2 regions of the Demetria terragena DSM 11295 genome follow, and region 1 is predicted to be linked to the other one. Evidence: predicted binding sites of a transcription regulator. Region 1 holds the regulator's gene; the other holds the start of a gene.

The links. The regulator LexA, encoded in region 1, represses DNA repair genes until DNA is damaged. The targets are predictions, from matches to a motif close to TCGAACANNTGTTCGA.
Region 2: F562_RS20385 (HNH endonuclease signature motif containing protein) is a predicted target of LexA. The motif match lies at 4,869-4,884, and genes of this name have one in related genera.

Annotation. Positions count from the first base shown of each region.
Region 1 is NZ_AQXW01000004.1:694,423-701,664, reverse strand. It holds gene F562_RS18435 (ComEC/Rec2 family competence protein) at 1-363, shown strand, start outside; gene F562_RS0107450 (LysR family transcriptional regulator) at 372-1,283, opposite strand; gene F562_RS0107445 (Sir2 family NAD-dependent protein deacetylase) at 1,841-2,680, shown strand; gene lexA (transcriptional repressor LexA) at 2,655-3,374, opposite strand; gene F562_RS18430 (LysM peptidoglycan-binding domain-containing protein) at 3,663-4,052, shown strand; gene nrdR (transcriptional regulator NrdR) at 4,300-4,788, shown strand; gene F562_RS0107425 (vitamin B12-dependent ribonucleotide reductase) at 4,867-7,242, shown strand, end outside.
Region 2 is NZ_AQXW01000004.1:2,212,326-2,219,567, forward strand. It holds gene F562_RS0114905 (CocE/NonD family hydrolase) at 1-678, shown strand, start outside; gene F562_RS20835 (hypothetical protein) at 949-1,101, opposite strand; gene F562_RS20965 (hypothetical protein) at 1,136-1,531, shown strand; gene F562_RS0114920 (hypothetical protein) at 1,657-2,415, shown strand; gene F562_RS19495 (trypsin-like serine peptidase) at 2,581-3,642, shown strand; gene F562_RS0114930 (hypothetical protein) at 3,658-3,921, opposite strand; gene F562_RS0114935 (IclR family transcriptional regulator) at 3,997-4,758, opposite strand; gene F562_RS20385 (HNH endonuclease signature motif containing protein) at 4,932-6,404, shown strand; gene hutH (histidine ammonia-lyase) at 6,480-7,242, shown strand, end outside.

The sequences.
Region 1 (7,242 bases):
GCGTCGGTTGTGCTCGACGTACGAGTCGGGGAAGTCCGATTGGTGCTCCTCGGCGATGCAGAACGCGAAGCTCAGTTCCAGGTGGCTCGTGCGCTCGCGCTGCGCAATGACCCGCGTCCTGTCGATGTCGTCAAGGTTGCCCACCATGGTTCCGCCAACCATGAGCCACGGCTGCTACGTGACCTCAGCGCGCCGTACGCCGTCATCAGCGTGGGCGCCGGCAACGACTACGGGCACCCCGCTCCTGCGTTGTTGACTTCGCTGCATCAGTCGGGCTCGCAGGTGCTGCGGACTGACCGCCAAGGCGACATCGCCTTGGTGGACCAGGCAGGGCGGATTTCCGCCGTGACGCGGAAGGGCTAAGCGGCCTGCTACATCGCCAGCTTGGCCGACTCAGTGAGCGCCTGAAGCGTTGCCTCAACCGCTGGCACTCGGCGCAGGTCGGGCGTCGTCACGACCTGCACCGTACGGCGGTTGGCTGGTGACATCGGCAAGGCCACGAGGCCATCGTTACGTGTGGACTTCAGCAGCAACTCAGGCACCACAGCAACGCCGAGCCCGGCTGCTACCAGCGCGAGCACTGCCACATAATCCTCAGTCTCGATGGCCACGTCAGGTTCAAACCCGGCGCGTTGCGCCAACGACACCAGGTGACCCCGACATCGAGGGCACCCCGCGATCCAGGATTCGCTCGCCAGGTCTGCGAGGTCAACCTGATCGGAGGTGGCGAGAGGGTGGGACGCGGGGAGAACGAGGCGCACCTCGTCCTCCAGGAGGGTCGTGACATCGAAGGGATCGAGGTCGCTTTCGCCCCTGGGGAGCACGTCCCCGTCATAGACAAAGGTGACCGCAAGATCGCACTCACCCGCGCGGAGCGCCTCAAGAGCTCCCGGTGGTTCCGCCTCGGTGAAGACCACCTTGATCTCGGGAAAACGCTTCTTGACCAAGGCGAGCGCCTGGGGGACCAACGTCGAGGAGGCCGAAGGGAACGCCGTCAGCCTGACTCGGCCCGCTTCGAGCCCGGCGATCGATTGGATCTCGCACTCGGCGCGGTCGAGGGCCTCCAACACGGGAATGGCGTGCTTGGCCAGGACGCTGCCGGCCTCGGTCAGGCGAACCGTTCGCCCAATCCGTTCCACGAGCACCGTGCCCGTGCGTTCTTCGAGCCGACGCACCATCTGGGACACCGCCGGCTGTGAATAGCCCAGCGCGGTGGCCGCAGCCGTGAAACTACCCTCATCGGCGATGGCGCGCATGACGCGCAGCCCGGCAGCATCAATCATGACCAGAGTCTAGTTGTCTTACCATCCAGGAAGGTTGAGCGCACCTACGCCGGTTGAGCGCACCCAAGCCGGTCGAGCTCTCTAACGCCGGTCGAGCCGTTATCGCCGGTCGAGCTTGTCGAGACCTCTTGCCTTGGTCTCGATACGGCTCGCGCTGGGGCGCTCGCCTACTCGACCGGCGTGGGTTGTGGTCGAGCTCTCTAACGCCGGTCGAGCTCTCTAACGCCGGTCGAGCTTGTCGAGACCTGCCGGGGGTCTCGATACGGCTCGCGCTGGGGCGCTCGCCTACTCGACCGGCGTGGGTTGTTGTCGGGCCCGTCAACGCCGGTCTAGCTCTCTAACGCTGGTCGAGCTTGTCGAGACCCGCCGGGGTCTCGATACGGCTCGCGCTGGGGCGCTCGCCTACTCGACCGGCGTGGGGAAGGGGGCGCTCGCCTACTCGACCGGCGTGGGTTGTGGTCGAGCGCACCTACGCCGGTCGAGCTTGTCGAGACCACACCGGAGATACTGAGGTCGTGCCGTGTGCGACCTTTCCATCGCCAGGAGATGGCGACCCAGTGAAGTGGGCTGCGCTGGTGGACCTCGTCGCCGAAGGCCGGGTCTGCATCCTCTCGGGTGCTGGCCTCTCGACCGAGTCCGGCATTCCGGGCTATCGAGGTGCCGATGGCGAGCGACGAGTGACGCCCATGACGGTGAGCGAACTCCTGGCCTCGCCGCACGCGCGCCAGCGCTACTGGGCCAGGTCGTTCGTCGGATACCCCCGGTTCGCGGCCGCCGAACCCAATGACGGGCATCGTGCCGTCGCGGACCTGCAACGCTTGGGACTGACCACAGGGATCATCACCCAGAACGTCGATGGCCTGCATCAGCGAGGTGGCGCCGACGAGATCATCGAATTACACGGCTCCCTCGATGCCGTGGTCTGCGTCGATTGTGGCGAGTCCTACGCGCGGACAACCGTGGATGAGTGGCTCAGACAGGCAAATCCGCGCTTCGATCGTGAGGCCATGACCGGACAGATCCGCCCGGACGGAGACGTGCTCCTGACCGACGAGCAGGTGGCCGGTTTTGCCACGGCGAGGTGTGTGGTGTGTCGCTCAGACAGGCTTAAGCCTGACGTCGTCATGTTTGGCGAATCCGTGGCAAAACCGTTGGTGCAGAAGTGTTTTGACACCGTGGCCGAGTCATCGTGTCTGCTGGTGCTCGGCTCATCCCTGATGGTGATGTCTGGCTTCCGCTTCGCTCGGTTCGCGGCGCGTGAACGGATCCCCGTTGCGGTCATCACTCAAGGAGTGACCCGGGCCGACGCCGAAACGACCGTCAAACTCGAGAGTCCCCTTGGCGCCACCCTGACCCAACTGGTGGCAGCGGTCACACCCGGCGCAGCACCGCGGTGACCTTGCCGAGAATCGTGGCGTCGTTCCCGTCGATGGGCTCGTATGCCTCGTTATGCGGTAGCAGCCACACCTGACCGTCAGTCCGCTTGAACGTCTTGACGGTGGCCTCGTGATCGAGCATCGCCGCCACGATGTCGCCGTTGCTCGCGCTGGGCTGCTGCCGAACCACCACCCAGTCGCCATCACAAATGGCTGCGTCGATCATCGAATCGCCGACGACTTTGAGCAGAAAGAGATCGCCCTCGCCGACGAGTTGCCGGGGGAGGGGAAAGACATCTTCGACGGCTTGCTCGGCGAGAATCGGCCCACCCGCGGCGATACGGCCGACGACAGGCACGTACTCGGCCTCTGGCCGTTCGTCGTTGATTCCGGTTTCATCGACTGGCGAGTCCAGCTCGGCACTCGCCGCAGCCTTGCCGCGATAGCCCCGCTCGCGCTTGGGTTGTCCTGGCGAGACGACTTCGATCGCACGCGGTCGCATGGGATCCCGACGCAAGTAGCCTTTGCGCTCCAACATCGTGAGCTGGTGCGCCACCGAACTCGGCGACGTGAGTCCGACGGCTTCGCCGATCTCCCGCATGCTGGGCGGGTATCCACGCCGGTCGATTGAACTGCGGATGACCTGCAGCACCTTGCGTTGGCGGGTGGTCAGTGCCTTGCCATCTGGCTCTGGCATCTGGTGAATCTTGGCCATCGTCGGCGTCCTTATCTATGGCGTCCTGCTGCGGCACCGGTGTTTCCGAGGAAGTCGTTGTCGGCGGGCTTGCCGGCGGGCTTGTCGGTGGTCGCTGCTTGGCTTGTCGCTATGAGCACAGCGTATGGAGTTCAGCGAACGCAATCAAACACCTGTACGACGCGAGTGTCGCGTCATTCTCGTGATGGCGGCGGCTTGTGGACGTCGAACGTACGTGCTATACCTCGTACGCACGTCCGATCGGACAGGTGTTCGGTTAACCCGTCGCAACAGCATCAGGAGGACTCCATGAGCGCACTCGCACCCGTGCTCGATCAGCCACAGGCTCTACCCCGGCGTCGCCGCCATCTCGCCCTGGTCTCAGACGTGCCCGCACGCCCGACCTCAACGACGCTGCCGGCAGTCGCAGTGCGCTTGACGGCGCGAGGGCGTCGCGCCCTGCTCGTGACGGTCCTGGCCATCGCCATCCTGGGCGGCATGGCTGTTTCGGCGTGGGCGAGCGGTCCGACCGCGTCCGAGGATGTCACCGTGCGGCCGGGGCAGACGCTGTCTGATGTAGCGCGCGAGCGTCTTCCCGAGTTGCCGCTGAGCGCCGCAATCGCACACCTGCAACTGGCAAACGACCTCAACTCCGCGCAGGTGTCCACCGGGCAAAGGTTGCAGATCCCGGCGCCCTAGGCGCGCCGATCCGGTAGACACGCGCACTGACCTGGGCAATGTTGCGTGGTGGGGTGCCGCGATCTAGGATCGCTATATCTAGTAGTTACATGGCTGTGAGTTGTCCACATCTAGTCCACATCTCGTCCCCACGTTATCCACGAGTTACCCACAGGATTGTCCACAGGTTGGGCCGTCCGTCGGGGGACCGCCGGGCGACTTTGGGTCTAGTGGAGTCGGATGTGGTCGCCCGAGGAGGTGTTTGCCGATGCATTGTCCGTTCTGTCGTCATGACGATTCGCGGGTCGTCGACAGCCGCACCTCTGAAGATGGAACGCACATCAAACGACGTCGCCAATGTCCGTCGTGCGGGAAGAGATTCTCCACGATGGAGACGGCCAGTCTGACGGTGGTCAAGCGGTCCGGGGCGAGCGAGCCCTTCGCACGGGACAAGGTGATGGTGGGCGTGCGCAAGGCATGCCAGGGCCGTCCTGTGACCGAAGATGAGTTGGCTCTTCTTGCGCAGCGGGTTGAAGAAGCGATCCGTGCCAAGGGCATGGCCGAGATCGATGCCCACGACGTTGGCCTGGAGATTCTTGGCCCGTTGCGAGAGCTCGACGAGGTTGCCTACCTGAGGTTCGCCTCCGTCTATCAGGCCTTTGAATCCACCGAGGACTTCGAGGCAGCCATCACGGTGCTGCGCGCGGAGCGTCCTGCGGTCGGCATTGAGCCGAGTTCAGACGGACCGCCGGGCTAGTTCGAGACAACAGGCCCCGCGCGAGGGCGTCGTACTCGCGTCTGACCGAGATTCGATTTTTATGAAGGGATAGTCGTCATGACCGAGACGACCAGCGCTGCGTCACAGGCGCGTCGCAAGGGCAAAGGCCTGAAGATCGAGCGCATCTTCACCACCCCAGGAGTTCACCCCTACGACGAGGTGACCTGGCAGGCGCGCGACGTCATCCAGCAGAACTGGAAGACCGGCGAGACGATCTTCGAGCAGCGTGGGGTGGAGTTCCCCGATTTCTGGTCGGTCAACGCCTCGACGATCGTCACGACCAAGTACTTCCGCGGTGCCTTGGGTACCGACGTGCGTGAGCGCAGCCTGAAGCAGCTCATCGACCGGGTCGTGTTGACCTATGTCAAGGCTGGTCGGGAGTACGGCTATTTCACGACTGAGGACGACGCCGAGGTCTTTGAACACGAACTGACCTGGATGCTGCTGCACCAGGTGTTCGCGTTCAACAGCCCGGTGTGGTTCAACGTAGGCACGAAGAGCCCACAACAGGTTTCGGCGTGCTTCATCCTGGCGGTCGATGACTCGATGGACTCGATCTTGAACTGGTATCGAGAAGAAGGCTTCATCTTCAAGGGCGGCTCGGGCGCTGGCCTGAACCTGTCGCGAATCCGGTCGTCCAAGGAGTTGCTGTCCTCTGGTGGGACGGCCTCTGGCCCGGTGTCCTTCATGCGGGGTGCCGATGCGTCAGCGGGGACGATCAAGTCCGGCGGAGCCACTCGCCGCGCGGCCAAGATGGTCGTGCTCGATGTCGATCACCCCGACATCGAAGAGTTCATTGACACCAAGGCGCGCGAGGAAGACAAGATCCGGGCGCTGCGCGACGCTGGGTTCGATATGGACCTCGGTGGCGCGGACATCACCTCGGTTCAGTACCAGAACGCCAACAACAGCGTTCGGGTCAGCGACGAGTTCATGAAGGCCGTCGAGAACGGCACGACGTTCGGTTTGCGGGCGCGTGGCACCGGCGAAGTCATCGAAGAAGTCGACGCCCGCACCCTTTTCGACAAGATCAACCGTGCTGCTTGGGAGTGCGCCGACCCAGGCGTCCAGTACGACGACACGATCAACGACTGGCACACCAATCCTGAGTCTGGGCGAATCACTGCCTCGAATCCCTGCTCTGAATACATGAGCCTGGATAACTCGTCCTGCAACCTCGCTTCGCTCAACTTGCTGAAGTTCCTGCGCGAGGATGACACCTTTGACGAGCAGACCTTCGCCAAGACGGTCGAGTTGGTCATCACGGCCATGGATATCTCGATCTGCTTCGCGGACTTCCCGACCGAGTCCATTGGGAAGACCACCGTCGACTACCGCCAGCTTGGTATCGGCTATGCCAACCTCGGCGCGCTGTTGATGGCAACTGGGCACGGCTATGAGTCCGAGGGCGGTCGCGCCTTGGCGGCATCGATTACCTCCTTGATGACCGGTACCGCCTACAAGCGTTCCGCCGAGTTGGCTGGGGTGGTTGGTCCCTATGCCGGCTACGCCCGTAACGCCGAGGCCCACAACCGCGTGATGCGCAAGCACCAGGCCGCCAACGACGACGTGCGTCCCCTTGACTCGATGGACACCGCCATCCACCGAGCGGCGACCAAGGCCTGGTCCGATGTCGTCGCGATTGGCGACGAGAACGGTTTCCGTAACGCACAGGCTTCGGTCCTCGCGCCGACCGGGACCATCGGCTTCATGATGGACTGCGACACCACCGGTATCGAACCGGACTTCTCCTTGGTGAAGTTCAAGAAATTGGTGGGCGGCGGCTCGATGCAGATCGTGAACCAGACGATCCCGCGCGCCTTGAAGAAGATGGGCTACCAGACCGAGCAGATCGAAGCGATTGTCGAGCACATCGCGGAGAAGGGCCACGTCATTGATGCACCTGGCCTGAAGAAGGAACATTACGAGGTCTTCGACTGCGCCATGGGCGAGCGCGCGATCTCACCGATGGGCCACGTTCGCATGATGGCCGCGACCCAGCCTTTCCTGTCGGGAGCGATCTCCAAGACGGTGAACCTTCCTGAGGACGCCACGGTCGAGGAGATTGCCGAAGTTCACCTCGAGGGATGGAAGCGCGGCCTCAAGGCGTTGGCCGTGTACCGCGACAACTGCAAGGTCGGTCAGCCGCTGTCTGATGGCGGGTCCACGGCCAAGGACAAGAAGTCTGCCGCCGAAGCGGCCGCGGCCAAGGTCGACACGGTGATCGAGTATCGCCCGATCCGCAAGCGCATGCCGAAGCGTCGGCAGAGCCAGACGACGTCGTTCGCAGTGGGCGGTGCCGAGGGTTATCTGACGGCCTCGAGCTATGAGAACGGGGACCTGGGCGAGATCTTCCTGAAGTTCGGGAAGCAGGGATCGACACTCGCCGGTGTGATGGACGCCTTCTCCATCGCGCTATCAGTCGGTCTCCAG
Region 2 (7,242 bases), 1.5 Mb from region 1:
CCCGCCGACACGTTCCCGCCCGCTGATGTCGTGCCGACCAAGTACTACCTCGACGGAACAACCCGCGCACTGACGACGGAGGCTCCGACCGACGAAGTGCCCGTGACCTACCAGGTCGGCGGAAACCCGGACGCGGCCTCGTTCATCACCCGCTTCGATGAGGGATGCGTTCTGGTCGGGTACGCGAAGGCCCACCTGCAGGTCGAGGCGAAGGGCTCTGATGACATGGACCTGTTCGTGCTCGTGCAAAAACTGGACGCGTACGGCACCCCGCTGCAGGCGTTCACCGTGCCGAACCAGTCACCGATGGCCCACGATCTCACCGATCGCGGTGCGACGATTCTGCGATACAAAGGCAGTGATGGACGCCTGCGCGTCTCGGCCCGCAACCTTGATCTGAGCGCGGCGACCGATGACGTACCGGCCCATACCTTCGACCGTGTCGAGAAGCTCACCGAAGGTGCCATCGTCGATGTCGAGATCGACCTCCTGCCACTTGGGCTGGTCTTCTATCCAGGAGAGCAGTTGCGGTTCATGGTGAGTTCTCGCAATCTGCTCGGCCCCCTCATGCCGGGAATTCTCGAATATGTCGGAGCGAACGCGGGGGCGCACGTCATTCATACCGGCGGCGCTGGCGCTTCCTACCTGCAACTGCCCGTGAAAGGTGCATCCGCCTAGGGGGCTTGAAATCGGGTTGTGGACAACTCTCACCATCGCCTGGGCGAGTTGGGGCATACTCACTTACGCGTTCGGTGCGGTTGGTGGGTCCGGCTCTGAGGGGTTGGCGCGCGGACCGGCGCCATTCACTCAGGAGGATTCGATGTCGCTGAACCGTGTACGTGTGGCCACTGTTGTGGGGGCATTCGTTGCTGCCTCTGTGCTGGGTTCGTGTGGTGGCTCTGGGGAGGACGGCCCGACGACGCAGTCGGTCGATGAGTACGCGAGCACTCAGGCTGCGAAGGCCTCCGAAGCAAGCGGTACGCCCAGTGGGACGTCGTCGGCGCCGCCGTCGGGGACGGCCTCGGCGACGGCTTCTGGGTCGGGCTCGACGAGTTCGGGGAGTGGGTCCGGGTCGAGTAGCGCGTCGAAATCGACGGTCACGGATGACCTGCCGGGGGTGATCAAGGATAAGAAAGTGACTGAGCCTGCGATTAAGTTCGTGAACAAGTACGTAAGTACTCTGAACGCCAGCCTTCGTGACCCGGATAAACTTAAGGACCTCGATTCGTTAATTGGCGAAGGTTGCGCGGCGTGTAAAGACCACCGCGCCACGGTTGTGTCACTAAAGAATGCAGATCGGCGGCTGCAAGGGACGCCGGTGGAATTCACGGTGACAGAGGTCAAAACTGCAGACCAATCTGGAATGATCAGAGTTTTCGGAATGTTGGACCAGCGTAGCGTGTCAATGGTCGATCCTAAGGGTAAAGTTACAAGTCGCACGAAAGACACCCCGGCGGACGAAGTCGCGTTCTTTGTAAATGATGCGCCAATGGACCGCAAAGTGCATGCAGTAAAGGCGGTTGTGGGGTGACCGTTAAAAGGGGGTCCTTAATTTTCATGGGGGTCGCGTTTGTAGCGATCTCACTTTCGCCCAATGCCGTCTCAGCCGAGGGCGACCCGAAAGTTGAGATCGGTAGCAATGGGTCGACAACGAGCATGAGTGAGGGGGAAACTCGCGACCTTCCTGCGCGCCCCAGCGGCGGCGGCGGAGGTGGCCAGTCCGGAGGCCCGCTAGTGCTCTACGAATACCGGGCCGTCGACTTGTGCGGTGGTGGCGGCGAGGACTGCCCGCGACAGTCGGCATACGACACCGATTGCAACGAGACCGAAGGCCGGGCGCCGGCGTCCATGGTCGAGCGCCGCATCGTCTCAGCAAACGGCAGCGCCGGGAATTGGGAGCAAGTAGGTATCACGTGTTTCACGGACCAAGTGCCCGGCTCCGGCAGCAATCCGCAATTGACGCTGGCCATGATTCGCGAGGCCGCCTTCAGGACACCGTTTGCGAAACCCCAACTGTCGATGCAGCCGGTGGGAAATAAGACGCTGGTGACGCTCCCTGCGTACTTCAAGCTCAATTGGCCGTCGGCTGGGTTCGAGCCGGACGAGGTGCACAGCGTCACGTTGTTGGGCTATGCGTTGCGAATCAAGCCAACGTTCATGTCAAACACGTTCAAATATGGTGACGGATCGTCGTCTGGGGCGACTAAGTCGTTGGGCGGAGCGTACCCCGATGGTGATATCAAGCACCCGTACGACAAGAAGGGTTCGTACCGCGCGAACGTATCGACCAGGTATGGCGCGCAGGTTTCGCTCGAGGGGGGCGAGTGGATGAATGTCGATGGTTCCGTCGACATCGCGGGCCCAGCACTTGAGTTGCAGGTCGTCACGGCTAAGAACCGTCTCGTCCGCCCGTAGGTCGTGCTGCCTAGCCGGCGGGGACCGGCAGCAGGCGGAGGGAGACCGGCAGTATTGCGGACGAATGCAGGAAATCTCATGACCCTTTCCAGAGGATTCTCGGCCTAGCGTTTAACTCACGGCAATCGGGCCGATTCCACAGGGAGAACTATCATGAGAAATCGCATGGCGGTTAGTTTCGGGGCAGCCGCAACTGCGGTGGTCGCTGCAGCATCTCTCGGAGGCGTGTCGGCGTCAGCTGCTGGCGAAGCCTCGAAGATGCAGGAAGGGGTAATCGGCGCTCCACTGGAGTCTGCGCAGCAGGGTCGCTCCGGCAGCGGTGCCAAGTGGACAGCGGCGCAGTTGCGGTCCGCGATTCCGGTCAAGCGCACGGTATCGGCGGCACAGCACAAGAAGGTGCAGGCGACGAAGCTCGACCTTGGCGCAGGGCTCACCGTCCCGAGCACGTCCGCGTCGTCGAGCGTCAAGCGGTCGGCCGCGGAGCAGGCATGCTCTCTCCCGGCAACGAACGCGAGCGGCCTGTATCAGGGATGCGAGCAGTATGCCCACTACAAGCAACAGGGCAAGATGTTCTACATCGACCCACGCAAGCCGGCGAATGCAAACCGCTACCAGTGCTCGGCGACTGCGGTGACGGCCGGCAACAAGTCAACCGTTCTGACCGCGGGCCACTGCATGCATCAAGGATCCGGTGGTATCAAGGGCGGATTCTTCAAGAATGTCGTGTTCATTCCGGCCTACAAGGACGGCGCGGCACCGTATGGGCAGTGGAACGGCGTCTGGGGAGGCACGACTATCGCCTGGGCCAACTCCTCAACCCTTGCCGGTGACGTGGCGTTCTTCGCTGTGGCCAAGAACGGTGGCAAGACTCTGGGAGACACCGTTGGTTCGGCTGGAGTGGGCTTCGGTGCGACGCACCAGGGGTCGCAGACGTACGCGTTCGGCTACCCGGCCGCAAAGCCGTTCGATGGGTCGGACTCGTACTACTGCTCGGGTAAATCCTTCGCGGGCGCTTACGTGGGAACCAAGGGTCTAAATTGCCGTTTGAACCAGGGCGCCTCAGGTGGTGGCTGGATGGTCGGACTCAACGTCGCCACCGGTGCCGGCACCGCGATCTCGGTCAACTCCCACCTTGTCAACATCTACCCGGGGCGCATGTTCGGCCCGCACTTCGGTCAGGCCGCCAAGGAAGCCTACGACCTGGTGAAGGGATACGCCGTCTCCTGACAACACTCACGTACGTCAGCGACGAGAGGCGAGCCACGCGACCAGGGGCGTGCCAACGGTGCCGCGCGCAAAGCCGTAAGCCCGCGCCAGCGCGTACGCCACGATCAGCAGGTCGATACCACCGAAGAAGTATGAGCCCTCGCCGAAACTGTTGATGGCGAGCGCGACGAAGAAACCTGCAAACAGCAGGAAGGCGACCGTTCCGCCGACCTTGACGATGGCACGGTCGCGGGCGGTGGGTCCCCTGGTTTCGGCTGCCGTTGTGCGTACTTTCCTCATGTCTCATTTCCTCCCGTGCGGCAGGGTACCGAGGGTCGTGCCCAGGGGACAGGTCTCGATCCTCAATCGATGGTCTTACGCGCGATGACCCAACCGCCGCGACAACTCACCCGTCGCGCGATGCACTTCGTCGACGAGAAGCTTGCGCTCGCCGGCGTCCACGTCGTCATGCGGGTAGGTGATCGCAATCCCGGCTGCGGGAAAACCGTTGTGGTCCAACACTGCTCCGGCAACGGACGTCAATCCGGGCGTGACGGAACCGTCTTCGAGCGCGTACCCCCGCTGACGCACCTGAGCCAGCTCCGAACGCAGCGCCGTGAGCGATGACACTCCGTGACCGTCCCGCTGTACGAATGCCTCCCGCGAGGGGAACAGCGCGCGTACCTGCTGCGTGGGTAAGGCGGCGAGAATGGCCAGGCCGGAAGCGGTCAGAGATGCCGGGAGGCGTACGCCCACATCCGTGACGAGCGACGGCCGCCCTGGCGCGCGTTCCTCGACGACGTAGAGCACGTCACGCCCGTGCAGAACGACAAGGTGAGCGTTGTGGGTCGTGGCGTCGACGAGTCGCCCCAGGATGGGGCGCGCCATCCGCTGCAGCGGCGCTTGCCGGCTGTATGCCGATCCGAGTTCGAACGCGGCCACGCCTAGCCCCCAACGCCTTTCGTCTGGCAGGTGGTGCACGAAGCCGGCATCGCGCAGCACCGCGAGGAGGTGATAGGTCGAGGAGCGGGGCAGCCCAAGCTCGCGCGCGATCGTGGCCGCGGCGGCAGGCTCGGCATGCTTGGCGAGTAGGCGCAGCACCTTAAGCGCATGCGCGGCAGCGGGCGCATTTGTCATCGACGTCGTCTCCCGAGGGTCATGAGACGACGGTATGCCGCGCTCCTGACTGGCTCCCGTGTGCAGGTGCAATTCGACCAAGAATTTGGGGATCTAACCCTTGACTATTATCGAACACGTGTTCGATAATGAAGGTACGTCGAACCCATCAATCATCGTTGGAGGTGTCGCCAGTGAATGCTCACAGTTCGCCGCCTGCTGGTGTGGGGGCCGAGTTGGCGATGAGCGCCGCTGAGTGCGCGCGGCTCGTGCTCGATGGTCTTGCTGGGCTCGCGACGGTGGGTACCGTTCGGCACCAATTAGGTACTCGCGATCTCGCTGTCTTCACGCGAAATGTGTTGGCGGTGCTGCAAATTGCTGAGACTGCGGCGGTGGCGTTGGTTGCTGAGGCGATTCAGCGTGGCGTCGTGGTCGAATCCACTGCGGCGGGTGCTGCGCAGTGGGTTTCGCGACTGAGCACGGGCGAGGCAATCGAAGGTTTGTTGCCTTCGACCAGCCCCGGGACCGCTGGGCCGCTGGTGCGTCTTGATGGCGCCCTGGAAAGCCCCGTGGCAGAAGATGCGGACCCCTCGGAAGGTGGGGCGCCTGCTCTCCCGGGGGTAGAGCCCGCGGTGGCGACACGGATCGCTAAAGTCGCGTCCGCTTGCACCGAGCCCCGCAACGAGTTGTTGGCGACAGCGCTTGCCACTAACCACGTTGGGGTGGCCGCCGCGCGTACGGCCTTGATCGAGGTCGACAAGGTCATGCCCGTCCTGCCCGGGGGTACGCGAGACGCGGTCCTCGGGCATTTTCTGTCGCTCCCTGCTGGCTCGGGGGCTAGGGCGATCCGTGAGCTTTCGGGGCGGGTGATCGCAACCTATGCCGACGAGAGCTTCCTTGAAGACCTTGACGACAAACTGGATGCCGCAGAGTCCGTGACGTGGTCTGAACTGCCCAACGGTATGCACCGTCTAACCGCCGAACTCGGGCCGCTGCACGCGGCGCAGGTGAAGCACGCGATCGACGCGCTGTCCGCGCCCGCGATCGGCAGCACGTGTTGTGACGACGTTTTCCATCGTCACGCGGGTGGTGAGAAGACCGGTGAGATCGACACGCGTACTGCTGGCAAGCGTCGCGCTGATGGGTTGGTGCTGCTGGTCACTCGTGGCAGCGCGGCCATTGATGACGACGGCGCGACCGCGACGAGCGGATCCGCCCGGATCGTCGTCACCATTGACCACGACGTGCTCGCCGGTCGGCTTCGCGGCCACGGTCGCACCGAGACTGGCACCTCCCTGAACGCACACCAGGTTCGCCGACTCGCGTGCGACGCCGACATTCTGCCCATGGTCCTGGGGTCCCGGGGTGAACCCCTCGATGTCGGGCGATCCAAACGCCTGGTCACCCGAGGTCTTCGGGTGGCCGTCGCCGAACGCGATCGATGTTGCACCTACCCAGGATGCGACCGGCCGCCAAGTTGGTGCCAGGTCCACCACATCGTGCCCTGGTCTGAGGGGGGCCCGACCTCACTGGACAACTCTGCCCTGCTCTGCCAGCGACACCACACCGTCGTGCACCGCGAGGAATACACCGCGAAGGCAGACGCGGTCGGTGTCACCTGGGATCTGCGGCCTGGCTCGATGCGCCACCTCCGGCGTGCCGCGTGACGCGCTGTCTCAAATCCGAGATAGAAGATGGTCCCTTGTGGACTTTTCTGGCTCAGAAGCCGGTGAAATGAATCCATGACCAGCACCACAGCGCCGGGAAGCGTCCTCGTCACCATCGGCACCGGCAAGCCCTCCTTCGACGGCGTCGTCGCGGTGGCTCGCCATGAGGTGCCCGTCGCGCTGTCCGACGAGGCGGTCGCGGCGATCGAGCGCGCTCGCACTGTCATCGAGCAACTCGCGAGCGACACCGTCCCGCATTACGGCGTCTCCACGGGGTTTGGGGCCCTCGCGAACCGCCATATCCCGCACGACATGAGGGCGCAACTGCAGCGCAGTCTCGTACGATCACACGCTGCCGGGTCCGGACCCGAGGTGGAGCGCGAGGTCGTCCGCGCGACGATGCTCTTGCGGCTTTCGACGCTCGCGACCGGCCACACCGGGGTGCGCCGCGAGACTGCCCAGGCCTATGCCGATCTGCTCAATTCGGGGCTGACCCCGGTCGTTCACGAGTACGGCTCGCTTGGCTGTTCTGGTGATCTCGCGCCGCTCGCGCACTGCGCGCTTGCTGTCATGGGAGAGGGGCAGGTGCGAGACCGCGATGGTGAACTGCTCGATGCTGGCGAGGCGCTCCAGCAGCACGGCATCGTTCCTGTTGAACTGCGCGAGAAGGAGGGGCTCGCGTTGATCAATGGCACCGATGGGATGCTCGGCATGCTGGTCATGGCGATCAGCGATCTACGCCGCCTCCTGGTGACCGCCGACATCACCGCGGCGATGAGCGTTGAGGGTCTGATGGGCAGCGACGACGTCTTTGCCGCCGATCTGCAGGAGATCCGGC